One region of the Massilia paldalensis genome, then DNA from elsewhere that is predicted to be linked to it. Evidence: riboswitches for the same ligand, from Rfam matches in the RefSeq annotation. Region 1 holds a riboswitch; the other holds the start of a gene.

What was found. Region 1 has a riboswitch for thiamine pyrophosphate ahead of thiC (phosphomethylpyrimidine synthase ThiC). Riboswitches for the same ligand answer to the same signal wherever they lie in the genome.
Region 2: linked by a shared signal. The riboswitch ahead of ACI1V7_RS03320 (TonB-dependent siderophore receptor) and the one ahead of thiC (phosphomethylpyrimidine synthase ThiC) in region 1 are both predicted to bind thiamine pyrophosphate.

The regions. Positions count from the first base shown of each region.
Region 1 is NZ_JBJCIU010000003.1:814,132-828,915, forward strand. Features, by position in the region: gene ACI1V7_RS18355 (DEAD/DEAH box helicase) at 1-1,062, shown strand, start outside; gene ACI1V7_RS18360 (very short patch repair endonuclease) at 1,339-1,773, shown strand; gene ACI1V7_RS18365 (DNA cytosine methyltransferase) at 2,000-3,151, opposite strand; partial or broken gene ACI1V7_RS18370 (AEC family transporter) at 3,839-4,749, shown strand; gene ACI1V7_RS18375 (hypothetical protein) at 4,762-5,265, opposite strand; gene ACI1V7_RS18380 (PhoX family protein) at 5,510-7,498, shown strand; gene thiE (thiamine phosphate synthase) at 7,601-8,206, opposite strand; gene thiD (bifunctional hydroxymethylpyrimidine kinase/phosphomethylpyrimidine kinase) at 8,220-8,993, opposite strand; gene ACI1V7_RS18395 (thiazole synthase) at 8,993-9,787, opposite strand; gene thiS (sulfur carrier protein ThiS) at 9,816-10,019, opposite strand; gene thiC (phosphomethylpyrimidine synthase ThiC) at 10,022-11,950, opposite strand; TPP riboswitch at 12,030-12,130, opposite strand; gene ACI1V7_RS18410 (MOSC domain-containing protein) at 12,253-13,098, shown strand; gene ACI1V7_RS18415 (alpha/beta hydrolase family protein) at 13,111-13,698, shown strand; gene ACI1V7_RS18420 (GGDEF domain-containing protein) at 13,856-14,784, shown strand, end outside.
Region 2 is NZ_JBJCIU010000001.1:724,252-739,035, reverse strand. Features, by position in the region: gene ACI1V7_RS03325 (DUF535 family protein) at 369-1,325, shown strand; TPP riboswitch at 1,391-1,489, shown strand; gene ACI1V7_RS03320 (TonB-dependent siderophore receptor) at 1,572-3,722, shown strand; gene ACI1V7_RS03315 (AAA family ATPase) at 3,719-4,252, opposite strand; gene pnuC (nicotinamide riboside transporter PnuC) at 4,252-4,848, opposite strand; gene ACI1V7_RS03305 (S46 family peptidase) at 4,981-7,134, opposite strand; gene ACI1V7_RS03300 (bile acid:sodium symporter family protein) at 7,304-8,296, shown strand; gene ACI1V7_RS03295 (efflux transporter outer membrane subunit) at 8,490-9,962, opposite strand; gene ACI1V7_RS03290 (efflux RND transporter permease subunit) at 9,971-13,336, opposite strand; gene ACI1V7_RS03285 (efflux RND transporter permease subunit) at 13,333-14,784, opposite strand, start outside.

The sequences.
Region 1 (14,784 bases):
CCAACGGATGCTGACGGCCAAGCGATGCGTTTCGTTGTTGACGAGGCGATCGACAACCGCGTCCCTGTTCCTGGCGGTGCCCCCTTGTGTCTCAATGACCAGCAAGTGATTGAATCGAGCGTGCGCCAGAAGAACACCTTTCGATGGCCGCTTGCAGCCCAAGGTGAGGCCAACCTCCAGCTTGGGCTTATCGCCCGCAAAGAAACGGATGCCGTGTATCTGGAACTGCTGGGGTTTGATGAGCGTCTTAATCTGGACCGGGTCGCGCGCAAAGGACGTTATTCCGACATCGCCGCGCGCGCGGCGGCCATCAGCGCCACGCAAATCTTGGTCCAGCGCGCGGCGCTGGAGCTTGACGTTGCGCCGGAAGAATTTGAGGCGCTCGAGCCTCGGCTACGAAGCGGAAGACCGATGCTGCAAATCGCTGACGCGTTGATCAATGGCTCCGGCTTGTGCCGTCGTCTGGGCGAACCAAGCGTTCCAGGCGGCCCCGCATACATTGGGCAGATTGTGGCGGAGATGTTGTCTCGCCATGATGTTTGGCCGCTCAAGGACTTTGTGGAAACGCGCTCAAACGCCGTTCACCACCAAGATCAATGCAAGACGTCGTGCTACCGCTGCGTCCAGCGCTTCAGCAACCGGAGCTACCACGGTCTGCTGGATTGGCGGCTAGGCCTCGCGTATTTGCGGGCATTGGTCGACCCGATCTATGGCTGCGGCCTCAATCCCGGCGAAACGCAGCTGCCTGAATTGGCCGGATGGCGCGAGCGCGCTCTGGCCCTCGCCGCTGAAGTGGCGTTCATGCGGCCTAGTGTCATGCACGCCGAGACCCTGCCCCATACCGGATTGCCGTGCATCGTTGAACGCGGCGAGAAGGAGACGTGGCGCTATGTGGTGCTGCATCCGCTGTGGAGAAAGGACGGGGAAGCGCTCAGCAAAATTTTAGGAAGCGACTACCACGAGGGCATGATGGCCGTCGACACCTATAACTTGGAACGGCGTCCGCTGCGCGTGTTGGCCGAATTAAGAGAACGGCGCGCCAATCAAGAACCGGCAGCTTAAGCGAAGCCGCTTGACGCTCATCTGACCTGCAAACGCGAAGATCTCCCGGGTCTTCCAGCGCTTGCGGCGGTGCCGCGCCTGCAGGATTGACGCGTCAGTGCGGTGAATTGCCAGCGACGTCAGCGTCTGATCGGTGGAACGAAGAACGGTGACTATTGATCAGGTAAGCAGGCGCGCGAGGGCCTCAAACGCATCCAGCAGCGCGGACGGATCAAGCGGGTTAAAACGCCTCAGTCTTGTACACTGTCGCAATCTTTAACGAAAGAGCGCTTCAGAATGCCCGACACGTTCGACCAAGCGACGCGCAGCCGCATCATGTCCCGCGTGCGCAGCACGAACACCACGCCGGAGCTTCGCCTGCGAAAAGCCTTGTTCGCGCGTGGATTACGGTATCGAATTTATGCGTCAGGTCTGCCGGGCAAACCTGACATCGTTTTCCCAGGCCGAAAAGTGGTCATCTTTGTACACGGGTGTCAGTGGCATTGGCACGGTTGCAGCCGGAGCCGCATGCCGTCGACAAACGTTGAATATTGGGAACGAAAAATCTCCCGCAACCAGGAGCGAGATTGCGACAATCTAGCGAAGCTGATGGCGAGCGGATGGCGGGTTTTGGTTGTTTGGGAATGCAGCATTAAGCTAAGAACTTTAGATGTGCTCGCCGATCAAGTTGCGGACTGGGTCCGAAGTAGAGCGGGGGCGGCGTCGTTCTAGCGAAGAGCATAGAGATCAACGCCGTCCCTACATGTGCCAGTATTGAACTCAAGCGTGTCCAAGTTCATGTTTTCGCAAAAACTAAGCTACAAAAAGATCCATGTCCAGTCTAGCGCCTTGGTCTTGGCGCCGTTCAAGAGGCGGCAATAGGCGTGAGCAGCGTTGCCGCACCTTACCTGACTTTAGATAAGGCTAAGGTGAAACGTGCAACGTCCTGTCCAAGCAGTCACGCCGCCTCAGCCAAGTCTTGCGGCAGTTCCGTCAGCTGCAGCTGATTTTGCGCCAACACTGGTTCGAAGATGTGGCGGGCTAAGTGGGCCACAACCGGCACAGCTACCCCATCGCCTGCCAAGTGATAGGCGTCGGTGTAGAACTCGGGCAAGATGTAATCGTGATCCAAGCCCATCAGAAGGGCGGCCTCGCGCGGCGATAAAAGACGCGACTTTACGTCTTCGCCGTTCACAACCATGATTGTCTGGCGGCTAGAGCCGCCAGAGGGTGTGCGCAGGCAGCCAGAAACCCCGTCAAATCGCACTTCGGCGCGTTGCTGGCCGTTCCGCATCCGTCGGTAAACCGCGCCAACGCGCAGTCTACCCGCTTGTTGTGCTTCGATGAGTTTTTTTTTATTAACGTCAGACATCATTCTCCGGAGATTCCACGTCTCGTCTGAAGAATGCCAAGCTACACCTTGCGGCTCTTTTTCAATAATGTCTTCCAACGTGAGCCTGCGCGCCTTCGGAGTCGGCAAATTCCACCAGACCCATCGATTTCTGAGTTCTTTTGATAGACGGCCGTAAGCCTGTGTAATGGCTCTGGGATGCCATGCTGCGGTTGGTTGCGCACCGTCCAAGGCGACGGGGATTTGAAGTGCCTCGTCAACCGCCACGACAAATAGGCGCGGACGTGATTGCGGAACAAAGTGCACAGCGTCAATGACCATGCCGCCGACGCGGTACCCCTCAGCCGCCAGCGCCGCAATGATCGCCTTAAAATCTTTGCCGGCGTGGCTCGTGATGGCGCCGTACACATTCTCAAGCGCGATGATGCGCGGCTTGCGCCTGTCCTCGCGCAGTTGCTGAATTAACTTCATGAACGCCCAGAACGTCCCGCTGCGTTCACCTTTCAACCCAGCGCCATTCCCCGCCACCGATAGGTCTTGGCATGGAAACGAAGCCCACGCCAAGTCTGCTTGCGTAGGCAGCTGGTCAAGCTGCACTCTACCCACGTCGCCAGGCACGAAATGGTCGTTGCCCCAGTTAGCTTCGTACGCCGCGCGCTTTTTTTCGCTGAAATCGTTAGCAAAAAGACACTCCCATTCATCACCTAGCCCAGCGTTCACCATGCCGCCGCCGGCGAAAAATTCGTAAAACTTGTTCATGCAATCCCCCGTAACCGTATTGTCCACCATTGCGGCTGAGGGTGCTACGTTTCTCATCTGTATGACATGGCGTAACGTGCAATGACGCGCGTTCTCTGGGAACGCACAACGACTTTAGCTTTTCGTAGAAAAGGTGTCAGAGCTGCGCTCATCATTTCTTAAGACTTGGCTAGCGCAATTGCGATTCCAGGATGCCGGTCGAAGTGCCTTACGATTCTGATGGGTCATCCTGTTTGATCAAGGCGGCGGGGAGCGCTTATTTCGTCTTGAAAACCAAGAGTAGTTTGTGATTGATGATCTGCGCGGCAAGAGAGCTCATTTTGTGGCTCTCGGGGACTGCGAAAAGCCCTCTCGCTACCTTGTGGCGACCTCTCTTTGTGATGCGCTCAAGACTATCGGGTGGAGGTGACCAAGGCTGGTCGCGCGATAGGTACCGGCCCGCGCAATTTCTGATCAGAAAACCAGGTATAAAACAGCGTATAAGTTTGATCATGCAAGCGTTTGATGCCGTAGTTATATGATGTTTTTGGTGGACTTCCTGTTCAACGTTTATCCGAACCGCCTGGAATCCTCAAGAAAGCCCCGTAAATCGGGGTATTTTGTTTTTTGTCCGTGGCTAAGTAAAAACTTGGGTTAATTAGTATTTAATCTAGATTTTTCTCAACAGAAAACAGTTATCGTGGCGGCATGACGACCACGCTCCTGCTCGCCCTCATCCTCATCGCTGTCCTGATCGCCCTAGGCAGCTGGCTGCGCCGCACCCGCTTCATCGACGACGCGTTCTGGCCCCACGCGGAAAAACTGAATTACTACGTGCTGCTGCCCTCGCTGTTCCTGCACGGCCTGGCGACAGCGCACCCGGACGGGCTGCCCGTCGCAGCGATGGCGGCGACCTTCGTCTGTTCGACGCTGCTGGTCGCCGCGCGGAGCCGGCTGCCCGTCGATGATGCCGCCTTTACTTCCGTGTTCCAGGGCGGAGTCCGCTTCAATAACTATGTCGGCGTGTCGGCCGTCGCCAGCATCTGGGGCGCGCAGGGCGTGGCGCTGGCGGCGGTCGGCAATGCGGCCATCGTACCCACGGTCAACGTGCTGTGCGTGCTTGTGTTCTCGCGCTACAGCAGCAAGGCAGGCCCTCGCTGCCCGCCGTGCTGCGCCAGCTGGTCGCCAATCCGCTGGTCGTCGCCTGCGTTGCCGGGATCCTGCTGCACGCGACTGGCATCGGCTTGCCGGCGCCCGTCGAACCCGTGTTCAAGGCGCTGGGCCAGGCATCGCTGCCGCTGGGCCTGTTGTGCGTGGGCGCCGCGCTCGATTTTTCCGCAGTGCGCAGCTGCATGCGTCCCGTGGGCCTGTCCTCGGTGGCGAAGTTCGCGCTGATGCCGCTGACGACGCTGGCCGCCTGCCACGCCTTCGGCCTGCAAGGTCCGGCGGCATTGACCGCGCTGCTGTTCCAGTCGCTGCCGACGGCATCGTCGTCCTACATCATGGCGCGCCAGCTTGGCGGCGACGCGCCGCTGATGGCGGGGATCATCGCGGTGCAGACGCTGGTGGCGGGCGTGGCGATGCCGCTGTCCATGCTGGGAATCGGCGGCATGCTGTAACGCGGCGCGGCATCAGTCAGTCGGCATCAGCGCAAAAGACACAAACGGCAGGCATGCCCAGGCGGCGAAAAAACCATGCGCCAGCCAACGGATGGCAGTAGCCTGGAGCCCGGACATAGTGTCCCGGTGTCTGTCGTGGACGGCCAGCACGCCGGCTATGGCAATGCAGATGGCGAGGAAACCCAGGTTTCCACCACGTCCGAACGGGTAGATGTCGCCAGTGCGCGACGGGACTGACATCGACAGGATAAGCAGAACGAAGGCCGTCCACCCCAGGCCGATGCGGCCGAACCATTTACGGTGCGGGGCTGCCTCCATGTGGCAGACGGCGAGTCCAAACAGTCCGTAGACCAGGAACAGCGCGTGTAACAGGCCGCCGAGATTGAAGGTGCCTTGCCCGCTGGCGCGGTCGAACAGCGGCCACGTGCCGACGAACACAGTGCAGAGCGAGAGAAACATCGGAAGGTCGAAGACGAAGCGCCAGTCATCGTTGCGTGCGGTCATAGTGTTGTTCATGACGGTAGGTCCTCCTATTGTCGTCGGTCCAGCCAGTCTGTACGAAGAAAATGGCTTAGTGCCCATGCGTCGCAAGTGGAACCTGCATGCGCTACCGAACGGGGCGCCTGGCGATACCTGCCGCCCATGCATGTCACACAGCCGTTAAATTCCTGTCATCAACGTGAAATATGCGTCCCCTATCCTCCTGCGGATTCCGTGCCGAATGAGCCCGGCCCCCACCGACCATCTGGAGAGATGACGCATGACTTCGAATACCGACCTGTCCCGCCGCCGTATGCTTCGCCTGTTCGGCGCCACCCCGATGCTGCCGCTCGGCGCCGGTGGCGTTGCCGCATTGCTGAGCGCGTGCGGTGGCGGCGATGACGATCCGGTCGCACCGCCGGTCAGCACCAACCCGACGCCGCCGGCCGTGACGCTGGCGAGCGTGTCGTTCGGCGCGATGAACGCCCCGAGCCTGGCCGAGGCCGCGAACATGGCCAAGACCTATGTCGCATCGAACATGACGGTCAACTTCAGCGATTCGAGCAAGGTCGACTTCAAGCTGTCGTATCAACCGTTCTTCGTCACCGGCGACATGGTCCCGGACGGCAAGGGCGGCACCATCCTGGCCGGCGGCTACTACGACATCAACAACAAGCCCATCATCGACACCACCGTGGCCGGCAAGGAGCGCCAGTTCTTCTCGGATTCGCCGGACGGCACCTCGCTGCTGACCGTGCCGAACGCCAAGGTCGACGGCGTCAAGGGCAACCCGGTGTTCGCCGTGGTGCAGTTCGAGTACACGACCTGGGCGCAGGACGGCAAGACCGATATGTACGGCAAGCTGCCGTCGCCGATCGCCGTGCTGACGCTGGACCAGGACAAGACCACCGGCAAGCTGTCGCTGGTGAAGTACCACAATGTCGACACCTCCGGCGTGAACGGCCTGTGGATCACCTGCGGCGCCAGCCTGTCGCCGTGGGGCACCCACCTGTCGAGCGAAGAGTACGAACCGAACGCCTACCTGGCCTCGACCGATGCCCAGTTCAAGGGCTACAGCAAGAGCCTGTACGGCGACGAAACGAAGGCCAATCCGTACAACTATGGCCACCTGCCGGAAATCACCGTCAACCCGGACGGCACCGGCAGCATCAAGAAGCACTACTGCATGGGCCGCATCTCGCACGAGCTGGTGCAGGTCATGGGCGACAACCGTACCGTGCTGATGGGCGACGATGCCACCAACGCCGGCTACTTCGTGTTCGTCGCCGACAAGGAGAAAGACCTGTCCTCGGGCACCCTGTACGTGGCCAAGGTCGGTGCCGGCTTCTCGCTGGACCCGGCCGCCACCGCCGCGCCGCTCACCTGGATCAAGCTCGGCTCGGCCACCAGCGACGAGATCCGTTCGCTGGCCGCGTCGCTCAAGCCGGCCGACATCATGGACGTCAAGACCGCCGATCCGGCCGACGCCACCTACACCAAGGTCGCCGCCAGCGGCCGCGTCGAGTGGATCAAGGTCAAGCCGGGCATGGAGAAGGCCGCCGCGTTCCTGGAAACCCACCGCTACGCCGCGCTGGTCGGCGGTTCGATGGGCTTCACCAAGATGGAAGGCACCACCGTCAACCTGAAGGACAAGGTCGCCTACTCGGCACTGGCGAACTGCAACGGCTCGATGGTGGCCGGCGCCAGCACGAACGTGCCGGGCAACGGCATCTCGATCCCGAAGGCGCTGACCGCCGGTGCCGTGATGGCGCTGAGCATGAAGGGCGGCCAGAAGGACACCGCGGGCAATGCCATCAACAGCGAATGGATGCCGGTCGACGTCAAGGCCCTGATCGTCGGCGAGGACATCGCCGCGGACAGCCTGGGCAACACCGCCAACCCGGACAAGATCGCCAGCCCGGACAACCTGAAGTTCTCGGAAAAGATGCGCACCCTGTTCATCGGCGAGGACAGCGGCAACCACGTCAACAACTTCCTGTGGGCCTACAACGTGGACACCAAGAAGCTGTCGCGCGTGCTGTCGACCCCGGCCGGCGCCGAATCGACGGGCCTGCACGCCGTCGACGACATCAACGGCTGGACCTACATCATGAGCAACTTCCAGCACCCGGGCGACTGGGGCAGCATCCACGCCAAGGTCAAGGACACGCTGGATCCGATGATCCGCACGAACTACAAGGACAAGTTCGGCGGTGCCGTCGGCTACCTGACGGCGGATGTTTCGCAGATCAAGCTGGCGAAAGCCTAAAGCAAACCGTCGTCCCTGCGAAGGCAGGGACCCAATCTGCCGGCGTATCGTTAGCGCATGCAAAATTGGGTCCCCGCCTGCGCGGGGACGACGTCTTTGCTGTCAAAACAACGCTGCAAACTCCCGCGTCACCTCTTCCGGATCCTCCGTCCGGTACACGCTGCTGATCGCCGCCACCAGGTCCGCCCCGTGCCCAACGAGTGGCCGCGCATTCTCCACCGTCATCCCGCCGATCACCACCACCGGCACCTGCAGTCGCTCCTTCGCCAGCGCGACGATCGTGGGCGGCGTCGTCACCGCATACTGCTTCACCACCGACGGGTAAAAGCCGCCGAACGCGACGTAGCTGGCGCCGGCGTCCTGCGCCGTCTCGGCCAGCGCCAGTTCGCCGTAGCAGGATGCGCCGACGATCTTGTCCGGCCCGAGCGCCGCGCGTACCGCCCGCACGGGCGCATCGGTGCCGCCCACGTGCACGCCGTCGGCATCGAGTTCCATGGCCAGCGCCACGTGGTCGTTGACGATGAACGGCCGGCCGCGGCCGCGGCACAGCCGGAGCAGGGCGGACGCCTGTTCGCGCCGTAGCGCGGGCGACGCCGTCTTGTTGCGGTACTGGACCAGGGCGGCGCCGCCGTCCAGCGCGCGCGCCGTCGCGTCGAGCAGGCGCTCGGTGTCGGTCCAATCGGGTGTCACCAGGTAGAGGCCTTTCATGGGATGTCCTTGTTCATGGGTGGATGCGGCGCGGGATGCGCTGGCCCGGCGCGATCGCATAGGAATCGGCCAGGGACTGGTTGCAGTAGCGCTGGCCCCGTTCGAGCGCCTGCGCGATGGCGTCGCCCAGCGCCAGGCGGGCCGCGATGCTGGCCGCCAGCGTGCAGCCGCTGCCATGGAATTCGCCGGGCAGGCGCGGCCAGCGCCATTCGCGCGTGCCGGCGCCGCTGGTCCAGCGGTTGACGACTTCGCTGCCGTCGCCGTGGCCGCCCGTCACCAGCACGTGCGGGCAGCGCTGCAGGCGTTCTCCCAGCGCCGCCGCTTCCGGCAGGTTCGGCACCAGCACGGTGGCCACGTCGAGCAGCGGTTCCAGCGCCTGCAGGGCGTCTCCGCGCGCCAGCGCGTCGCCATGGCCGCTGGCCAGCACGGGGTCGAGCACCACCGGCAGGCCGGGGTGCGTCTCGCGCAGGTGGCGCACGACGTCGGCGATGGCCTCGGCATTCGCCCGGTTGCCCGGGATGCCAATCTTGACGGCGGCGATCGCCACGCTGCCCGCCAGCAGGCCCGCCTGGCGCGTCAGCAGCAGGTCGCTCACGGGTTCCATGCCGCGCACCCGGTTGTTGTCCTGCACCGTCAGCGCCGTCACGATGGGCAGCGCATGCGCGCCCTGGGCGGCGATCGCCTCGATGTCCGCGGCGATGCCCGCGCCGCCGGACGGATCGAGTCCGGCGAACACGAGCACGCTGGGCCGGACCGGCGAACGCAGTCCATCCGGTGGCACTGCCATCACACGCGGCCCGCCATCGGCGACGAGGGAGAGGCGGCAAAGCGGCGCGCCATGCGGCCGGCGAGATACGCTTCGCGTCCGCCTTCGACGGCCAGGCGCATCGCGCGCGCCATGCGCACCGGATCCTGTGCGAGCGCGATGGCGCTGTTCATCAGCACGCCGTCGCAGCCCAGTTCCATGGCGACGGCCGCGTCGGACGCCGTGCCCACGCCCGCATCGACCAGCACGGGCACGCGGGCCTGTTCGATGATCAGGGACAGGTTCCATGGGTTCAGGATGCCCATGCCGGAACCGATCAGCGAGGCGAGGGGCATGACCGCCACGCAGCCGATGTCTTCCAGCATGCGCGCCTGGATCGGATCGTCGCTGCAATAGACCATCACGTCGAAGCCGTCGCGCACCAGTTCCTCGGCGGCGCGCAGCGTTTCCGGCATGTTGGGGAACAGCGTCTTCTCGTCGCCCAGTACTTCCAGCTTGACGAGCTTGTGCCCGTTCAGCAGCTCGCGCGCCAGCTGCAGCGTGTAGACGGCATCCTTGGCCGTGTAGCAGCCGGCCGTGTTGGGCAGGATCGTGTAGCGGCTGGGCGGCACCGCATCCAGCAGGTTCGGCTCGCCGGCATGCTGGCCGATGTTCACGCGGCGGATCGCCACCGTGATGATCTCGGCGCCCGCGGCCTCCGTCGCTTCGCGGGTCTGGTCCAGGTCGCGGTACTTGCCGCTACCGACCAGCAGGCGCGATCGGTAGGTCTTGCCGGCGATGGTGAGCGGCCGGTCTTCGTGCAATGTGTTCGTCATCGTGTGCTCCGTAGTCATGGGAAGGGACTCAACCGCCGCCGATCGCGCGCACCACATCGACCTTGTCGGCGCGCTGCAGCAGGGTGTCGGGCCAGCGCTGGCGCGGCACCACGCGGCGGTTGACGGCCAGCGCCAGCGCCTGGCCGGCGAGCTCCAGCCGGTCGACCAGGTCGACCAGGCTGGCGCCGTCGGGCAGCAGGTAGGGCGCGCCGTTCAGTTCGATCTCGAGCATGGTCATTCCGCCACGCTGAAGTCCTTGCTGTACAACTCGCCCCCCTTGCGCATGAACTCGACGGCCTTGACCTGCATCCCGTGGGCCGGCGCGTCCTGGGCGGCGATGCCCTGGCCGGCCGCGTAGTCGCGCACTTCCTGGGTGATCTTCATGGAGCAGAAGTGCGGGCCGCACATGGAGCAGAAATGCGCCACCTTGGCCGAGTCCTTGGGCAGCGTCTCGTCGTGGAAGGAACGGGCCTTGTCCGGGTCGAGGCCGAGGTTGAACTGGTCTTCCCAACGGAATTCGAAGCGCGCCTTCGACAGCGCGTTGTCGCGGATCTGCGCGCCGGGGTGGCCCTTGGCCAGGTCGGCCGCATGCGCCGCGATTTTATAGGTGATGATGCCGTCCTTGACGTCGTCCTTGTCGGGCAGGCCCAGGTGCTCCTTGGGCGTCACGTAGCACAGCATCGCCGTGCCGTACCAGCCGATGTTGGCGGCGCCGATGCCGGAGGTGATGTGGTCGTAGCCCGGCGCGATGTCGGTCGTGAGGGGCCCCAGCGTGTAGAACGGCGCCTCGTGGCACTGCTCCAGCTGCAGGTCCATGTTTTCCTTGATCAGCTGCAGGGGCACGTGGCCCGGGCCTTCGATCATGGTCTGCACATCGTGCTTCCAGGCGATCTGCGTCAGTTCGCCGAGGGTCTTCAGCTCGGCCAGCTGGGCTTCGTCGTTGGCGTCGTAGATCGAGCCGGGACGCAGGCCGTCGCCGAGGCTGAAGGCGACGTCGTAGGCCTGCATGATCGCGCAGATCTCCTCGAAATGCGTGTACAGGAAGGATTCCTTGTGGTGGGCCAGGCACCACTTGGCCATGATCGAGCCGCCGCGCGAGACGATGCCCGTCAGGCGGTTGGCCGTCATCGGCACGAAGGGCAGGCGCACGCCGGCGTGGATGGTGAAATAGTCGACGCCTTGCTCGGCCTGTTCGATGAGGGTGTCGCGGTAGATTTCCCAGGTCAGTTCCTCGGCCTTGCCGTGGACCTTTTCCAGCGCCTGGTACAGGGGCACGGTGCCGATGGGGACGGGGCTGTTACGGATGATCCATTCGCGCGTCTCGTGGATGTGTTTTCCCGTCGACAGGTCCATCACCGTGTCGCCGCCCCAGCGCGTGGCCCAGGTCATCTTTTCCACTTCCTCGCCGATCGACGACGTCACGGCCGAGTTGCCGATGTTCGCATTGATCTTCACGAGGAAGTTGCGGCCGATGATCATCGGCTCCGATTCCGGGTGGTTGACGTTGGCCGGCAGGATGGCGCGGCCGCGGGCGATCTCGTCGCGCACGAATTCCGGCGTGATCTCGCGCGGGATGCTGGCGCCGAAGGACTGGCCCGCATGCTGGCGGCCGATCAGCGCGGCCATGCGCTTGCCCGTCGGGCCGGCGGCGGCGAGGTTGGCCAGGTATTCCTGGCGCCGCAGGTTTTCGCGGATGGCCACGAATTCCATCTCGGGCGTGACGATGCCCTGGCGCGCGTAGTGCATCTGGGTGACGTTGCGTCCGGCCAGCGCGCGGCGCGGCTTGCGCTTCAGGTCGAAGCGCAGTTCGGCCAGCTTCGGGTCGTGCAGGCGTTCGATGCCGTAGGCGGACGTGGGACCGGGCAGCTCCTCGGTATCGCCCCGCTCGGCGATCCAGCCGGCGCGCAGCGGCGCCAGGCCGGAGCGGATGTCGATGCGCGCATCCGGGTCGGTGTAGGGGCCGGACGTGTCGTAGACCCACACGGGCGGGTTCGGCTCGGCGCCGAACGAGGCGGGCGTGTCGGACTGGTGGATCTCGCGCATCGGCACGCGGATGTCGGGCCGGCTGCCGGACACGTGGACCTTGCGGGAATTGGGTAGCGGTGCCACGGCCGCGGCATCGACCGTGGCGCTGGCGGAGAGGAATTTCGGATCGGCGTTCAACGTGCACTCCTTTTGTCACTGTGGATCGGCGATCCAGCGTGAGGAGTGCGGAGTACGTACGGACGAACGGCATGGGTCCACACGGTCTCTGTAGCTTCCCTTCGCTGGCATTATCCAGATCAGGTTCGGAGGGTATTTCTCACCCGCGCCCGTGAAAGCGCAGGACCCCTAGCGTTGTGACGGCTCCCTTTGCGGGAGTCGACGGCGGCGAGTGTACGCCGGTTTTATGGGGATGGCAACACGTAGGCATCGGCCGGTTTTGGTGCGATACTATCCCGCACCGCCTTCCCACCGCTCCGAGCATGGCCACCCTGACCCAGCTGTTCATCTACCCGATCAAATCCTGCGCGGGCTTGTCCGTGCCGTCCGCCACCTTGCTCGAATCCGGCCTGCAGGCCCAGGGCGTGCACGACCGCGAATGGATGCTGGTCACCGAGCAGGGCCAGTTCCTGACCCAGCGCGAGCACCCGTGCATGGCGCTGATCCGGCCCCGTCCCGACGGCGACCTGCTGCGGGTGAGCAGCCCCGGCATGTCCGACTTCTGCCTGCCGCTGGCGCACAATCCGGAGGCAAGCGCGCGCACGGTGAAGATCTGGGACGACCTGGTCGATGCCGCCGATTGCGGCGACGCCGCCGCCAACTGGTTCACCCAGGCCGTCGGCAGCGCCTGCCGGCTGGTGCGCTTCCGGCGCGACGTCGTGCGTCCGACCAGCGTCAAGTGGACGGAGGGCGTGCCGTCGCAGACCCGCTTCGCCGACGGCTATCCGCTGCTGCTGATCGGCCAGTCCTCGCTGGACGACCTGAATGCCCGCCTGGCCGCGGCCGGCCGCGCCGCGCTGCCGATGGACCGCTTCCGTCCCAACCTGGTGGTCGGCGGCTTGCCGGCCTTCGAGGAGGATTACCTGGCCGAGCTGGCGTTCGAGACGGCCACGGTGCGCCCCGTGAAGCCGTGCGCGCGCTGCCCGATCCCGTCCATCGACCAGCAGACCGGCATCGCCGGGCCGGACCCCCTCGACATCCTGCAGACCTACCGCGCCAATCCGCGCATGGAAGGCGCCGTCTGCCTGGGCATGAACTGCATCGTGGCGCACGGCGCCGGCAGCGAGCTGTATGCCGGGCAGGAGCTGGAAGCCGAACTGGCGTTCTGACGCAACCTTCCGATGACCTTGTTGATCCTGCTGCACGGCGTCGGCGGCCAGCCGGCCGACATGGCGCCGCTGGGCGAGCGCATCGCCGCCGCCGCCCCGGACGTGCGCATCGAAGCGCCGCCGGCCGCCTTGCCCTACGATCGGGGCCCGCGCGGCCATCAATGGTTCTCCGTCGACGGCATCGACGAGGACAACCGTCCGGGCCGGATCCGCGCCGCGCTGCCCGCCTTCGTCGAGACGGTGCGGGCGCTGCAGCGCCGCCACGGCGCCGGGCCGCGGGATACGGTGCTGGCCGGCTTCTCGCAAGGCGCGATCATGGCGCTGGCCGCCGGCGCCGACGGCTGGCTGGCGCGCCACGTGATCGCCATCGCCGGCCGCTTCGCGCCGCTGCCGGAGCGTTGGGATGCGCGCACGGCCGTCAGCCTCGTGCACGGCAGGATGGACGGCGTGGTGCCCGCGGAGCACAGCCGGCGCGCGTGCGAACGCCTGGCCGCGCTGGGCGCGCCGGTGGCGCTGGACCTGGTGCCGCGCGCCGTGCACCTGCTGTCGCCGGCCATCCTGGATGCGGCGGAGCAGGCCTGGCGCGCGCCGCCCGGCTGAGAGCGCCTAACAAAACCTCCATGGCGGCGTTGCATCGCCTTGCCCTGCAGTTTTTGTCAGGCGTTCCAAGGCATTCCGACAACGGTCCAGTCACTTTTCGTTTGCATTTGGGCGCAGTTGGCGTAATGTAGGAATATTCCTATACGGAGGTCGACCGATGTACGAGCGCGGCGCCAGTGTGCGCGAACTGATAGCCGAAAACGAGGCCTTGCGGCGCCAGCTCGCGAGCCTGCTCGACCAGGCCGAGAGCAACCACGCCATCATGATGCGGCACCAGGCGTTCGACCTCGAGATCGTCGGCGCCGGCAGCTTCCAGGAGCTCGCCGCCACCATCTTCCGCCTGCTGCCCGTGGTCTCCGACCTGGACGCCGTCACGCTGGCGCTGGTCGACGCCGACGCCGATATCCACACGGTGATGCAGAAGCTGGGCGTGGATTTCGACGCGCTGCCCGGCCTGATCTTCCACGACAGCGCCGCCACGCTGGGCCACGACACGCCTGCGGGCCAGGCGCCCAAGCCGCGCCTGTCGCCCTACGATCCCGCCGTCCACCGCCACGCCTTTCCGCATCCGCCGGCGGGCCTGGCCAGCGTCGCGCTGGTGCCCCTGCTGCGCAACAAGCGCCTGATCGGCAGCCTGAACCTGGGCAGCCGCGACCCGGCGCGCTTCACGCCGCTGCTGGGCACGGACTTCGTCGAGCACATGGGCTCGATCATCGCGATCTGCCTGGAAAACACGATCAGCAACGAGATGCTGAAGTACATCGGCCTGACCGATTCGCTCACGGGCGTCTACAACCGCCGCTACATGGACCGGCGCCTCGTCGAGGAAATTGCCCGCGCGCGGCGCCAGTCCTACCGCCTCTCGTGCATGTACATCGACATCGACCACTTCAAGCAGGTGAACGACGCCCACGGCCACCAGGCCGGCGACGACGTGCTGCGCGAAGTGGCGGCGCGCATCAAGGCGGAACTGCGCATCTCGGACGCGCTGGGCCGCTTCGGCGGCGAGGAATTCGTGGTGCTCCTGATCGACGCGGACGTGGGCAGCGCCAGCGTGGTGGCCCAGCGCATCCGCGCCAGCGTGGC
Region 2 (14,784 bases), on a different contig from region 1:
ATGCCCTCCTCAAGTTGTTCGGTCTGACTCAATTATTCATGAGGATTTCGATGTTCGGCGCGGCAATCGTGCTAGTCTTGCGTCTGGCAACTCGCCTGACAAAAGATCAACAACCAGAGACATGATGACAACAAAAACAACACTAGGGAAACGCTACCGCCGCCGACGATCCTGCCGATCCTGAGCGCGGACTCCGCATCCACGCCGATTTACCGTTGAGCGCGCGCACGCCGCCTTGCCGGCCCGTACGCCAACATGAACCCGAACACAGCAACAAGGGCATCCCGACGTCCCGCCGCGACCGTCAATATGGCGCGCAGCAGGTCGCCGGGTGCCCGCAAACCGATCATGCAATCCGGAGCGCACCCATGATTTTCGCTCACCTCACCCGCCACTGGCGCGCCCGCCGCGGCCAGTACAGCTTGTCGTCCTGGCTCCTGTGCATCGCGCGCAGCCTGCGCGTCCTGGCCTGGTACCGCGACCACCGCGCACTGTGCGAGCTCGGCGTCTACCGCAAGCACGTCATGGCGCCCGCCAACGACGACCCGTTCCACCACCTCAGCCACCGCGACTACCTCATGAAAGGCCTGTCGGCGCGCGCGCGCGTGCAGGCCGTGCTGAGCCACTACCGCTTCGAGGAAACCACCTTCGACGAGGCCTACCAGCAGGCCGTCTACGGCGAGCGCCGCCTGCCGCTGTGGCAGCACGAGGCCGACGGCAGCACGTTCGCGATCCAGCTCGAGATGGCGTCGCGCAGCAATGCCGAGGGCGACCTCACCGTCGCCCTGCTGGCCGACGGCAAATGCCTGCACCGCCTGTCCTTCAGCTGGCTCGACGGCGCCATGGTCGGCGTCGACCTGCCCGTCGTGCCCTTCATCGCGCGCAACCAGGGCCGCTGGACCGATTCCGGCGCCGCCTTCGAAGCCTTCGAGCGCGTGTTCCCGAACAATTCTCCCAGCTTCTTCTGCTTTGCCGCCATGCAGGGCATCGCCCAGGCCGTCGGCGTCGACCGCCTCGTCGCCATCCGCAGCGAGGCCCACATCGCCTACGATCCCGATCCGGAAAAGCACTTCGCCAACGCCTACGACGGTTTCTGGCAGATCCTCGGCGGCACCGGGATGGAAGGCGGACCCGGCTACCTGATCGCACTGCCCTTCTACGTCAAGCCGCTGTCCGAGATGCCGTCCAAGCACCGCAAGCGCGCCGCCCAGCGCCGCGAGCACTGGCGCGTGATCGGCGAGTCCGCGCGCGCCGTGCTGCAGGGCCACCTGCTGCATGCGCGTCCCCATGTGGAATTGCCGGCGACGCAGCTCGAACCGGCCTAGGGCGGCCGGCGCGTCATCCACGCATTGCTAATCGCACCACAACGGCGCGGGTCGTGTTAGACTCGCGCCTTCGCTAGGGGTCCTGGAAGCGCGCTTCCGGGTGAGAGATACCCTTCGTACCTGATCTGGATAATGCCAGCGAAGGAAAGCGCAACGCAGTTCCCGCCTTGTTTGCCCTTCCCCCCGTTGGCTCCGGCTTTTCATAAAAAAGCAGCGTGCCGACGCCGGCGCGCGAAGCGAGCACACATGAACCTGAGACTGAAGTATCCCCTCCTTGCCTGCGCCCTCGTGCAGGCCTTCCCGACGTTCGCACAGGCCCAGGACACCGCCGGCGCCACGGCCGGCACCGGCCAGGTCGCCGAAGTGGTCGTCACCGGCAACCGCTTCATCGCCACCGACCGCGCCAGCGTGGGCGGCTTCGGCGAAGCCTCGCTGTTCGACACGCCGTCCTCGATCACGGCGATCGGCCGCACGCAGATGCAGGACCTGTCGATCCGCTCGACCACCGACGCCGTGCGCTTCGACGCTTCCGTCAGCGACGCCTACAACGCCGTCGGCTATGCCGAGCAGTTCTCGATCCGCGGGTTCGCGCTCGACAACAACTACAGCTACCGCAAGGACGGCTTCGCCATTCCGGGCGATACCCAGATCCCGCTGGAGAACAAGGAGCGCATCGAGATCCTGAAGGGCTTGACGGGGCTGAGCTCGGGCATCGCCACGCCGGGCGGCATCATCAATTACGTGACCAAGCGTCCGACCAATGCGCCGCTGCGCTCCGCCACCGCCGAGATGAGCGAACGCGGCACGCTGTACGGCAGCCTGGACCTGGGCGGCCGCTTCGACGACCGCCGCTTCGGCTACCGCATCAACGCCGCCGCCGCCGACCTGCACTCGTATGTGCGCGGCGCCAACGGCGACCGCCAGTTCGTCTCCGGCGCCTTCGACTGGCAGATCACGCCGGATGCGCTGCTGCAGCTGGACATGGACTACCAGCGCAAGGCCCAGATCACGGCGCCCGGCTACCAGCTGATCCGCAACGAGGTGCTGCCCACCGGCGTCTCGGCCAGGACGCTGCTGAACGACCAGCCCTGGACCCGCCCCGTCACGACGAAGGACAGCAACCTCGGCCTGCGCTTCGAGTACAAGCTGGCGCCCACCTGGACGGCGACCGTGGCCGCCAACAAGCACTGGTTCAAGCGCGACGACTACACCGCCTTCCCCTACGGCTGCAGCAACGAGGGCGACGGCTATTATCCGGGCTTCTGCGCGAACGGCGACTACGACGTCTATGACTACCAGAGCACGGGCGAACGCAAGAGTCCATGGGGCGTCCAGGCCCAGGTCCAGGGCCGCTTCGCCGCCGGCGGCGTGCAGCACGCGCTGACGCTCGGCACCTCCTACGCCGAGCGCCACGACAGCTTCGGCGACTATGTCTACGACTACGTCGGCTACAGCAATATCTGGCATCCGCTGGTCACGCCCAGCGTGGCGCCGGACCGCGTGACGGGCCCCGTGTTCGAGCGCCGCAGCGATACCGAGAGCGCGCTGTTCGCCGAGGACATCGTCAAGCTGACGCCGCAGCTCACGCTGCACGGCGGCCTGCGCTACGTGAAGATCGAACGCGACGAATACGTGGGCGACAGCGGCACCTGGATCTCGAGCGACCATTCCTTCGTGCTGCCGCGCGTGGCCGTCGTGTACAGCCCGCGGCAGGACTGGAACGTGTACGCCTCGTTCAACGACGGCCTGCAGAACGGCGGCATCGCGCCGATGGAAACCGTCAACCAGAACCAGATGCTGGCCCCGCAGCGCTCGCGCCAGTTCGAGGTGGGCGCCAAGGCCGCCATGGGGAACGCGCTGACGCTGTCGGCGGCGCTGTTCCAGATCCGCCAGGGCCTGGAATACACGGATGCCGGCAACGCCTACGTGCGCAACGGCCGCCAGACGCACCGCGGCATCGAACTGTCCGCCGACGGCAAGGCGACGGCCAACCTGGACTGGAGCCTGTCGCTGCTGGCCCTGAACACGCGCCAGTCCGGCACCGGCACGGACAGCATCGACGGCAAGCGCGTCACCGACGTCCCCGCGTTCAAGTCGACCGCCCTGGTCGCCTACGCCGTGCCGCAAGTGCCGGGCCTGAAGCTGGACGGCACCTGGCAATATTCGGGGAAAAAGGCGTTCGACGTCGAGAACCGCGTGTTCGTGCCGGACTACCACGTGTTCGGCCTGGGCGCGTCCTACGCGCTGAAGATGGGAACCAACAGCGTGACCCTGCGCGCCCGCGCGGAAAACCTGTTCGACAAGTTCTACTGGCGCGACGTCACCCCGGCGCTGGGCGGCTACCTGCTGGCCGGCGCGCCGCGCACCTTCCGCCTGTCGGCGACGGTGGACTTCTAAAGAAGGTCCGCGACCTGGCGCACGCGCTGCGCCAGGTCGCCCCGCAGCAGCGTGTACGGGATGGCCCGTGCGTCCAGCACCGCCAGCAGCTGGGCGTGCACGCGCCGGCGCACTTCCTCCGATTCGCGCTGCAGCCCGTCGGGCACCCACGGCAGGTCGATGTCTGCCACCAGCGTCAGCGCATAGTCGTGCGCGGCTTCCAGCGCCAGCAGCGAGTCCGGCACACGGCCCCAGTAGATGCGGCTGTACACGGCCGTCATCAGCGGCGCCGTGTCGCAGAACAGGAAGCGGCGCGCCCGCGGCAGCAGCGCGGCTTCCCGTTCCAGCTGGGTGCGGGCGATGCCGAGCTGGTCGTCCTCGTGCGGCACGCGCGCATGCACGTCGACGAATTCGCGAAGGTATTCCGGCACCCACACGGTGCCGTAGCGCGCGGCCAGCGCGTCGGCCAGCGTCGACTTGCCCGTCGATTCGGCGCCCAGGATCGCGATGCGCCTGGCCGTCCCCGTCGAAGTGCCCACCGAAGCGCTCATCAGCGTGCCCCCGCGCGCGCCGCCGACCGCCAGGCCAGCAGGCCGGCGACGGCCATCGCGACGAACAGCGCATACAGTACGGCCGTCAGGTTCAGCCCCTTGTGCACGTACAGGCCCACGTAGACGACGTCGGCCACGATCCACACGAGCCAGTTCTCGACCTTCTTGCGCGCCGTGAGCAGCGTGCCGAGCAGGCTGCCGGCCGTGAGGAAGCCGTCCAGGTGCGGCACGTCGGTGTCCGTGAAGTGCTGCAGGAACGAGGACAGCGCCAGGTAGCCGAGCGCCCATCCTGCCAGCGACCAGGCCCAGCCCCTGGCATCCAGGCGCGTCACGACCAGCGGCCCGCCGCCGGCGCCGCGCAGCCACTGGCTCCAGCCCCAGGCCGACGTCGCGATGAACACGCCCTGCAGGCCGGCGTCGCCGTACAGGCGCGCGTCGAAGAACACGATGCCGTAGGTCGCCGACGAGACGATCGCGAACAGCCAGGCCCAGTGGTTGCGGCGGATGTTCAGCAGCACCGTCGCGATCGACAGCGCGAAGGAAATCAGTTCCAGCGGGGTCGTGGCGTAGCCGGCGATGTGGATGGTCTCGTTCATCTCGTTCGATTGGGAAGTCAGCCGGCGATTATGGAAGGCGGCGCCGGATTGCGCAAGCCGCAAGCGGCCAGCCATGAAAAAAGCCGCGCCGGAATCCCTCCCGGCACGGCTGTCAGGCTGTCGGCGACGCGATCAGCGCTTCGGATACTTGATCGTCATTTCCTTGAGCAGGTTGTCGGCATGGTCGACTTCCTTCATCACCCACAGCATGTAGCGGATGTCGACGTGGATCGCGCGCGTGATCACCGGGTCGAAGTACCAGTCCTTGGTGATCGATTCGTAGGTCGAGTCGAAGTTCAGGCCCACCAGTTCGCCGCGCTTGTTCATCACGGCCGAACCCGAGTTGCCGCCGGTCGTGTCGGCGCTCGACAGGAAGTTCACGGGCACGGTGCCCAGCACCGGGTCCTTGAATTCGCCCCAGCGCTTCTCGCGGATCGCCTGCAGCAGGTTGGTCGGCGCGTTGAACGGCTCCTTGTTGGTCGCCTTCTCGACGATGCCCTGCACGGTCGTGAACGGGCCCTTGGTCAGGCCGTCGCGCGGGCTGTACGGCGCCACGGTGCCGTAGGTGACGCGCAGCGTCGAGTTGGCGTCCGGGTAGACCGGCTTGCCCTGCGACTTCTTCCAGGCGATGACGGCGTTCATGTATTGCGGGATCACGCGCTCCAGGTTGCCGTCGACTTCCTTGCGGCGGTCTTCCAGCGCCATGCCCGTGTCCTGCAGGCGCACGGCCAGCTGGATGAACGGGTCGTTCGACTTGCGGAAGGCGTCGGCATCCTTGCCGATCCAGGCCAGGCGCTTGGCGGTGTCACCCAGCTCGGTCGCTTTGTACAACGCGGCAATCGCATCCTGCTTCGGCAGCAGCGCGTCCAGCCCCTGCGGGTGGGCGGCGGCCGGGATCTTCGCGTAGCGGTTCAGCGCGGCCTGCCAGCGCGCCTGGTCGACGCTGGGCACGAACGACTGCTCCAGGCGGGTCAGGCGGGCCTTGATGAACGACAGGTCGCGTTCCTGGTAGCCCGCCTCGCGCTGGGCGTCCGGCTTCTGGCGTTCCAGGGCCAGGCGGTACAAGGTGCGCGCGCTCTTGAGCAGGTCGCTGTGCGTGGCTTCCGCCCACGCGGCTTCCTGCTGCGCGCCATCCATGTCGGCCTTGATGGCGGCATCGAGGTCGGCCAGCAGCGTCTTCGAACCGCCGACGTCGGCCCGGTTCATATTCTGTTTATACCAATTGCGGAACTCGGCGTCCTGCACGTCCTTGATGGCGGCGATGTCCTTGCGCGCGAAGCCGTCCAGCAGGCCCTGGGTCTTCTTCAGCACGTTGTTCAGGCTCTTGGCGACGCTGGCGTAGCGCACGTCGTAGCTCGGGTTCCCCATCGTGGCCGACGCGATCACGGACAGGTCGGCCGTGATGGTCGCGACCTTGGCCGGATAATCGACCTCGCGCGCGAAGCGGATCTCGGACGGCAGCTTGTAGCGGCTGGTGCGGCCCGGGTAGCCGGCCAGCAGGATCGGGTCGCCGTTCTTCAGGCCTTCGGCCGACACCACCAGGAAGTCCTTCGACTTGTAGGGCACGTTGTCCGGCGACGGATCGGCCGGGCGGCCGTCCTTGCCCACGTAGGCGCGCAGGAAGGAGAAGTCGCCGGCCTGGCGCGGGAACTCGTAATTGTCGATGTCGCCGCCGAAGTTGCCGACCGCGTCCGCCGGCGCGTACACGAGGCGCACGTCGCGGATCATCAGCTGCTTGATGCGGTAGTACTCGCCGCCGCGGTGGAAGGCGGGGACGGAGCAGCGATAGGCTTTGTCGCTTTCGCATTCGGCGATCAGCGCCTTGATGCGGCTCTCGACCTGCTCGTGGCGTTCCTTGCCCGACAAGTTCGGTGCCAGGCCTTTCAGCACGCGGTCCGTCACGTTCTCGACCTTCTCGGTCACGTAGACCAGCGAGTTCGGGCCGCCCGGCAGTTCCTCGGCGCGGGTCTTTGCCAGGAAGCCGTTGACGATGTAGTTACGCTCCGGGGTCGCGTTGCGCTGGATGGCGCCATAGGCGCAGTGGTGGTTGGTGACCACCAGGCCGTCCGGCGAGACGAAGGACGCCGAGCAGCCGCCCAGCGAGACGATCGCGCTCATCGGATGCTTGGACAGGTCGGCCAGCTTCTCGGCCGGAATGGTGATGCCGACGCGCTTGAGTTCGGACTTCAGCTGCGGCAGCTGGTGCGGCTGCCACTGGCCCTCGTCGGCGTGGGCGGAAGCGAATGCCCCCAGCACCGCCATGGGCAGGACGATCGATTTGAACAAGTTGTACCCCGAGTTAAAAAAACCAAGCGGGCAGTATAGCTGCGGGACTTATATCTGGAAATAAGTTTTGTCGCATTTCGCCGCAGGTCCGGCCCGGGGGCGCGGCCGACAAGGCCGGCCGCAACGCGCTACAATGCCCGATTCCCGCCGGTTTTCCCGTAGTCCGCCCATGTCCAACGCCATCCAACGTACTTCCGCCCTGCTGCGCCGCCTGTCGATCGACACCTTCACGCTGATGCTGCTGTCCACCGTGGCCCTGGCCAGCCTGCTGCCCTGCTCGGGCCGCACGGCCGTCGTGCTGGGACAGGTGACGACGGTCGCCATCGGCCTGCTGTTCTTCCTGCACGGCGCCAAGCTCTCGCGCGAAGCGATGCTCGAAGGCCTGACCAACTGGCGCCTGCACCTGCTGGTGCTGGCATCGACCTTCGTGCTGTTCCCGCTGATCGGGCTGGCCTTGAAGCCGCTGGCCGGCCACGTGCTGACGCCCGAGCTGTACGTCGGCGTGCTGTTCCTGTGCACGCTGCCGTCGACCGTGCAGTCGTCGATCGCCTTCACCTCGATGGCGCGCGGGAACGTGGCGGCCGCCGTGTGCAGCGCCTCGGCCTCGAATTTCATCGGCATCTTCGTCACGCCGCTGCTGGTGAGCACCCTGATCGTGCGCGGCGCGTCGACCGGGTCGTCGTGGGATGCCGTCATCAGCATCGTCGAGCAGCTGCTGCTGCCCTTCCTCGCGGGCCAGCTGCTGCGCCCGTGGATCGGCAAGTGGGTGGACCGCCACAAGCCGATGCTGAAGATCGTCGACCAGGGCTCGATCCTGCTGGTGGTCTATACGGCGTTCAGCGAGTCCGTCAACGAAGGCCTGTGGCACAAGCTGTCGCCCTCCTCCCTGATCGCATTGGGCATCGTATGCGCCGTGATGCTGGCGGTGGCGCTGGGCGTCGCCGCCTGGACCAGCCGCAAGCTGGGCTTCGACAAGGAAGACGAGATCACCATCGTGTTCTGCGGCTCGAAGAAAAGCCTGGCCAGCGGCGTGCCGATGGCGAAAGTCCTGTTCGCCCCGAGCGCGCTGGGCATGGTGATCCTGCCCGTGATGCTGTTCCACCAGATCCAGCTGATGACCTGCGCCGTGCTGGCCCAGCGCTGGGCGCGCCGCGCCAAATAAATTCGGGGTCAGAGCACATTTTCCGGATAATTCGGGGTCAGAGCACTTTACGCTCGGCGGCCGAAATCGGCGGCGCGCATCGCCTGCATGCTCATCCTCCCTCTCGGGCGTCTGTTCGCTTCGCCCAAAAGAACTTTCTCAAAAAAGTGCTCTGACCCCGAATTTCGCGGGAAATGTGCTCTGACCCCAAATTTCAGCGGGTCGCCACCTCGTCCTGCCCCACGTGCCAGCCGCCGCCCAGGGCCTGGATCAGCGTGATCGCCGTCGTCTGGCGGTCGGCCTGGACCTGGATCAGGCTGCGGCGCGCGCTCAGGGCCGTGACCTGGGCCTGCACCACATCCGAATACGCGACCTGGCCCGCCTTGTAGCGGTTCAGAACCTGTTCCTCGACCTTGCTGGCGGCCTCGGAAGCGATGCGGCGCTGTTCCTGCTGCTGCACCAGCACGCGCGTGGCCGTCAGCTGGTCCTCGACGTTGGCGAAGGCCGTCAGCACCGTCTGGCGGTAGCGCGCCACGGCCGCCTGGTGCGATGCGCGCGCCGCTTCCACGCTGGCGCGGGTGGCGCCGGCGTTGAACAGCGTCTGCGCGGCCGACAGGCCGAACGACCACGCGGCCGCGGAGGCGTCGAACACGTCGCCGATGCGGCTGGCCGCCGTGCCGTAGGTGGCGGACAGGCCGATGTCCGGGAAGTAGGCCGCGCGCGCGATGCCGATCTGGGCGTTGGCGATGGCGACCTCGCGCTCGGCCGCGGCGATGTCCGGACGGCGCTGCAGCAGCAGCGACGGCACGCCGACGGGCACGTCCGGCACCGTCACGTTCCACTCGGCCGGCGCCAGCGCGAAGTCGGACGGCGCCTTGCCCAGCAGGACGGCGATCGCATGCTCGAGCTGGGCGCGCTGGCTCACCAGGGCCAGGTCGTCGCTGCGCGTGCTGGCCAGCTGGGTCTCGGCCTGGTACACGTCCGAGTGCGGCACGATGCCCACGTTGAAGCGGTTGCGGGTGATCGTCAGCACGCGCTCGTAGCCGGCGATGGTGTCGGCCAGGATCGCGCGCTGGGCGTCGATCGAGCGCAGGGAGAAGTAGTCGAGCACCAGTTCGCCCTGCGCGGACAGGCGCGCCGACGCCAGGTCGGCGGCGCTGGCCTGGGCGCTGGCGGCGGCGGATTCCACGCCGGCGCGCAGGCGGCCCCACACGTCCGGTTCCCAGCTGGCGCCGAGCGACAGGCGGAAGTTGTTGCTGGCATTGCCGCCGCGGTCGCCGCCGATGATGTTGCCGTTGGAGTCGACCGTGGCCGACCCGCCGCCGCCGCGCGTGCCCGAGCGCGTGCCGGAACCGTTCAGGGTCACGACGGGGAACAGCGAGGCGCGCTGCTGCGCGACGAGGGCGCGCGCCTGCGCATAGTTGGCGACGGCCGCCGCCACGTTCTGGTTCGATACCTCGACCTGGGACGCGAGCTCGTTCAGCACGGGATCGTTGAACAGCGTCCACCACGGCCCGCGCTCGAGGGCGTCGGCCGGCGCCGCCGGCACCCAGCCCTGCAATTCCTTGAACGCGGCCGGCTCCGGCGCCGTTGGGCGCTCGTAGGCCGGACCCACGGCGCAGCCGGCAAGGCTCAGCAGCATGGCCGCGGACAGGGTCGATAAGCGGAAGGATGGAGCGATTCGCATGGTTCGTTTCATGGGGTGGTAGTAAGCGGAGACTGCTCGCCGCCCGGGTGGCGCACCAGGTGGTGCTCGTCCGGGCTGCGGCGGCGCAGCTTGTCGAGATAGACGTAGACGACGGGCGTCGTGAGCAGGGTCAGCAGCTGGCTGGCGACCAGGCCGCCGATGATGGCGATGCCCAGCGGCTGGCGCAGCTCGGAGCCCTCGCCGAAGCCGATCGCGAGCGGCAGCGCGCCCAGGGCGGCGGCCAGCGTCGTCATCAGGATCGGGCGGAAGCGCAGCAGGCAGGCCTCGCGCACCGCCTCGACGGCGGACAGCCCGCGCGCGCGCTCGGCCTCGAGCGCGAAGTCGATGATCAGGATCGCGTTCTTCTTGACGATGCCGATCAGGAGGAACACGCCGATCAGCGCGATGATCGAGAACTCCATCTTGAACATCAACAGGGCCAGCACGGCGCCCACGCCCGCCGACGGCAGGGTCGACAGCACCGTCAGCGGGTGCACCAGGCTTTCGTACAGCACGCCCAGCACGATGTAGATGACGACGATGGCGGTCAGGATCAGCAGCGGCTGCTGCTGGTTCGATTCCTGCGCCTGCTTGGCCTGGCCCTGGAAGCTGCCGCGCACGTTGACGGGCATGCCGATCTCCGCCTCGGCCTGGCGTACGGCCGCTTCGGCCTGCGACAGCGAATAGCCCTGGGCCAGGTTGAACGAGACCGTCGTGGCCAGCTCGCCGTCCTGGTGGTTGACGGAGCTGGGCGTCGAGCGCTCGGCGAAATGGGCGATCGCGGACAGCGGCACCATCGTGGCGGCGCTGGTCGACAGCGCGCTGCCGCTGGACGGATCGCGCGCCGCCGTCAGGTTCGACGTGGCGGACGTGGCGCCGGTGCCGGCGGTAGCGCCCGCGCCCGTAGCGGCCGTCGTGGTCGAGCCGGCCGTCGCCGTGGCGCTGCTGCCCGTGCCCGTGTTCGTCGCCGAGGTGGTCGCCGAGGTCGTGGCCGTTCCCGCCGCGCCGGCGGTCGTGGTGCTGCCCGTGGCGCCCCTGGTCGGCACGTAGACGTCGTCCAGCGCCTCGGGCGACTGCGCGTACTTCTGCGCCACGCCCATGATCACGTGGTACTGGTTCAACTCGTCGTAGATGTTGGCGACCTGGCGCTGGCCGAAGGCGTTGTACAGCGCGTTGTCGACGTCGCGGGCGCTGATGCCCAGGCGCGCCGCGCTGTGCGTGTCGATCTGGACATAGGTCTCGACACCGTTCTCGGCCTGGTCGGTGTCGACGTCGGTCAGCGCCTTCTGCGTCTTCATCGCGTCGGCCAGGCGCGAGGCCCATAGTTTCAGGTCGCTGCGGTTGTCGCTCTTGAGCGTGTACTGGTAGGTGGAATTGCTCTGGCGTCCGCCCATGCGCAAGTCCTGCACGGGGTTCAGGAACAGCTGCACGCCCGTCACCTTGGCCAGCTTGGGCCGCAGGCGCGCGATCACGGCCTGGCCGCTCTCTCCCTTGGCGCGCTGGTCGGCCGGCTTCAGGTTGACGAACATGAAGCCGCCGCCCGCGCGCGAGCCGCCCGTGAAGCCGACCACGGTGTCGACGGCCGGATCGCTCTTGATGATGTTGACGAGCTGGCGCAGCTTTTCCTGCATGGCCTGGAACGAGATGCTCTGGTCGGCGCGGATGCCGCCATTGATCTGGCCCGTGTCCTGCTGCGGGAAGAAGCCCTTCGGCGCGGCCGCGAACAGGAACACGTTCAGGCCGACGACGAAGGCGAGGATCAGCATCACGAGCCACTTCATGTCGAGCGCCCAGTCGAGCGCATGCTCGTAGGCCTTCAGGATGCCGCCGAAGCCGCGCTCGGAGATACGTGCGAACAGGCTCGGCTTGCGTTCGATCTTCTGGCCCGGCTTCAGGAGCAGCGCGCACAGCATCGGCGTGGTGGTCAGCGAGATCACCAGCGAGATCATGACGGCCACCGACAGCGTCACCGCGAACTCGCGGAACAGCCGCCCGACCTGGCCGCCCATGAACAGCAGCGGGATGAACACGGCCACCAGCGACAGGCTGATCGACAGCACGGTGAAGCCCACTTCCTGGGCGCCCAGCAGCGCGGCCTTGACCTTGTCCATGCCCTCTTCCACGTGGCGGCTGGTGTTTTCCAGCACCACGATGGCGTCGTCGACGACGAAGCCGGTGGCCACCGTCAGCGCCATCAGCGACAGGTTGTTCAGCGAGAAGCCCAGCAAGTACATGGCGCCGAAGGTGCCCAGCAGCGAGACGATGGTGGCCACGGCGGGCACGATGGTCGCGCGCACGCTGCGCAGGAACACGCTCACCACCAGCACCACCAGCAGGATCGAGACGACCAGCGTGAACTCGATCTCGTGCAGCGAGGCGCGGATCGAATTGGTGCTGTCCGACGCCACCGCCAGGCTCACGTCCTGCGGCAGCTGGGCCTGCAGCGTGGGCAGCAGCGCGCGCACGCCGTCGACGGTCTCGATGACGTTGGCGCCCGGCTGGCGCGTCACCAGGACGATCACCGCCGGCTGGCCGTTGAACAGGCCCAGCGTATTGATGTTCTCGACGCCGTCGGTGACCTCGGCGATGTCCTGCAGGCGGATCGCGGAGTCGCCGCGCCAGGCGACGATCAGGCTCTTGTAGTCGGCCGCCGTGCGGCCGTTGGTCGGCGTGTTCGCCTGCGAATAGATCTGCAGGCGCATGCCGCTGCCTTCCAGCGCGCCTTTCGGGCGGTTCGGGTTGCTGGCCTGGATGGCCGCGCGCACGTCCTCGCTCGACAGGCCGTACTGGTTCATCTGGTACGGGATCAGGTCGACGCGCACGGCGGGCAGCGAGCCGCCGCCGATCTCGACGTCGCCCACGCCCTTCACCTGCGCCAGCTTCTGCTGCACCAGGTTCGACACCTCGTCGTAGATCTGGCCGGGGCTGCGCGACTTCGACGTCAGCGCCAGGATGATCACGGGCGCGTCGGACGGATTGGCCTTGCGGTAGGTCGGATTGCTCTTGAGCGTGGCCGGCAGGTCGGCGCGCGAGGCATTGATGGCGGCCTGCACTTCGCGCGCGGCCGAGTCGATCTGGCGGTTCAGGTCGAACTGCAGGCTGATGCGGGTGGAACCGTTGCCGCTGCTGGACGTGATCTCGTTGACGCCGGCGATGGTCGCCAGGCGCCGTTCCAGCGGCGTGGCGACGGAGCTGGCCATCGTGTCCGGGCTGCCGCCCGGCAGGCTGGCGGACACGGAAATCGCCGGGAAGTCGACCTGGGGCAAGGGCGAGACGGGCAGCACGAAGAACGCGCCGATGCCGGCCAGCGCCAGGCCGATGGTCAAGAGGACCGTCGCGATCGGGCGATTGACGAACGGCTTGGACAGGTTCATGCGCCGACCCCGTGGCTGGCGCCGCCCGGCGGCGTCGCGCCCGGACCTGCCGGCTTGGCCGGCTCCTGGCCGCCCCAGCGGCGTGCCAGGCGGTCGAAGGCGAGGTAGATCACGGGCGTCGTGTACAGCGTGAGCATCTGGCTGACGATCAGGCCGCCGAAGATGGCGAGGCCCAGCGGACGGCGCAGCTCGGCGCCGGAACCCCAGCCGAACATCAGCGGGATCGCGGCGAACAGCGCGGCCAGCGTCGTCATGATGATGGGGCGGAAGCGCAGCATCGCGGCCTGGTGGATGGCGGTGCGCGGATCCTTGCCCTCGTCGCGCTCGGCCTCGATGGCGAAGTCGATCATCATGATCGCGTTCTTCTTGACGATGCCGATCAGGAGGATGATGCCGATGATGCCGATGACCCCGAGGCCCTGCCCCGTCACCAGCAGGGCCAGCAGCGCGCCGACGCCGGCCGACGGCAGCGTCGACAGGATGGTCAGCGGGTGGACGTAGCTTTCATACAGCACGCCGAGCACGATGTACACGCACACGACGGCCGCCAGGATCAGCCACAGCTGGTTCGACAGCGAGGCCTGGTAGGCGCCCGAGGCGCCCAGGAAGGTCAGCGTGACGGACGACGGCAGGCCGATCTCCTTGGCGGCCGCGTGGATCGCCTCCACGGCGGTGCCCAGCTTGACGCCGGATGCCGTGTCGAAGCCGACGGTCGTTGCTGGGTACTGGGCCACGTGGGTGATCTGCAGCGGCGCCGCCTGCTCCGTGATCTTCGCGATGGCCGACAGCGGCGTGGGCGAACCGGAACCGGTGCGCAGCTGCAGGTTTTCCAGCGACTCGAGCGACATCTGCTCGTCCTGGCGCGCCTCCAGGATCACGCGGTACTGGTTGGTCTCCGTGAAGATCGTGGAGACGATGCGCTTGCCGTAGGCGCTGTACAGCGCGTCGTCGATGTTCGACGCCGTGACCGACATGCGCGAGGCGCTGTCGCGGTCGATGTTGACGAAGGCGGCGGCGCCGGTGGCACCGGCGTCGGTGACGACGTTGCGCAATTCCTTGCGCTTGGCCATCGCCTGCGACAGCTTCGTCGCCCACTGGGTGACGGTGGCCGTGTCGGCGCCCTCGATCGACAGGCGGTACTGGGTCGGGCCGTTCTCGGCGTCGATGGTCAGGTCCTGGGTCGGCTGCAGGTACAGCGTGGCGCCGGCCACGTTGTGGGCCACACGGGCGCGCAGGCGGTCCATCAGTTCCTCCTGGTCGCCGTGGTCTTCCTTCAGGTTGATCAGCATCGTGCCCGTGTGGAGCATCGTGTTGTTGGCGGCGTCCACGCCCACCGTCGAGGCGAGCGATTGCACGTCCGGATCGGCCAGGATCTCGCGCGCCGCGGCTTGCTGCAGCTCGGCCATCGCCGTGTACGAGATGGCCTGGCGCGCTTCCACGCGCGCCTG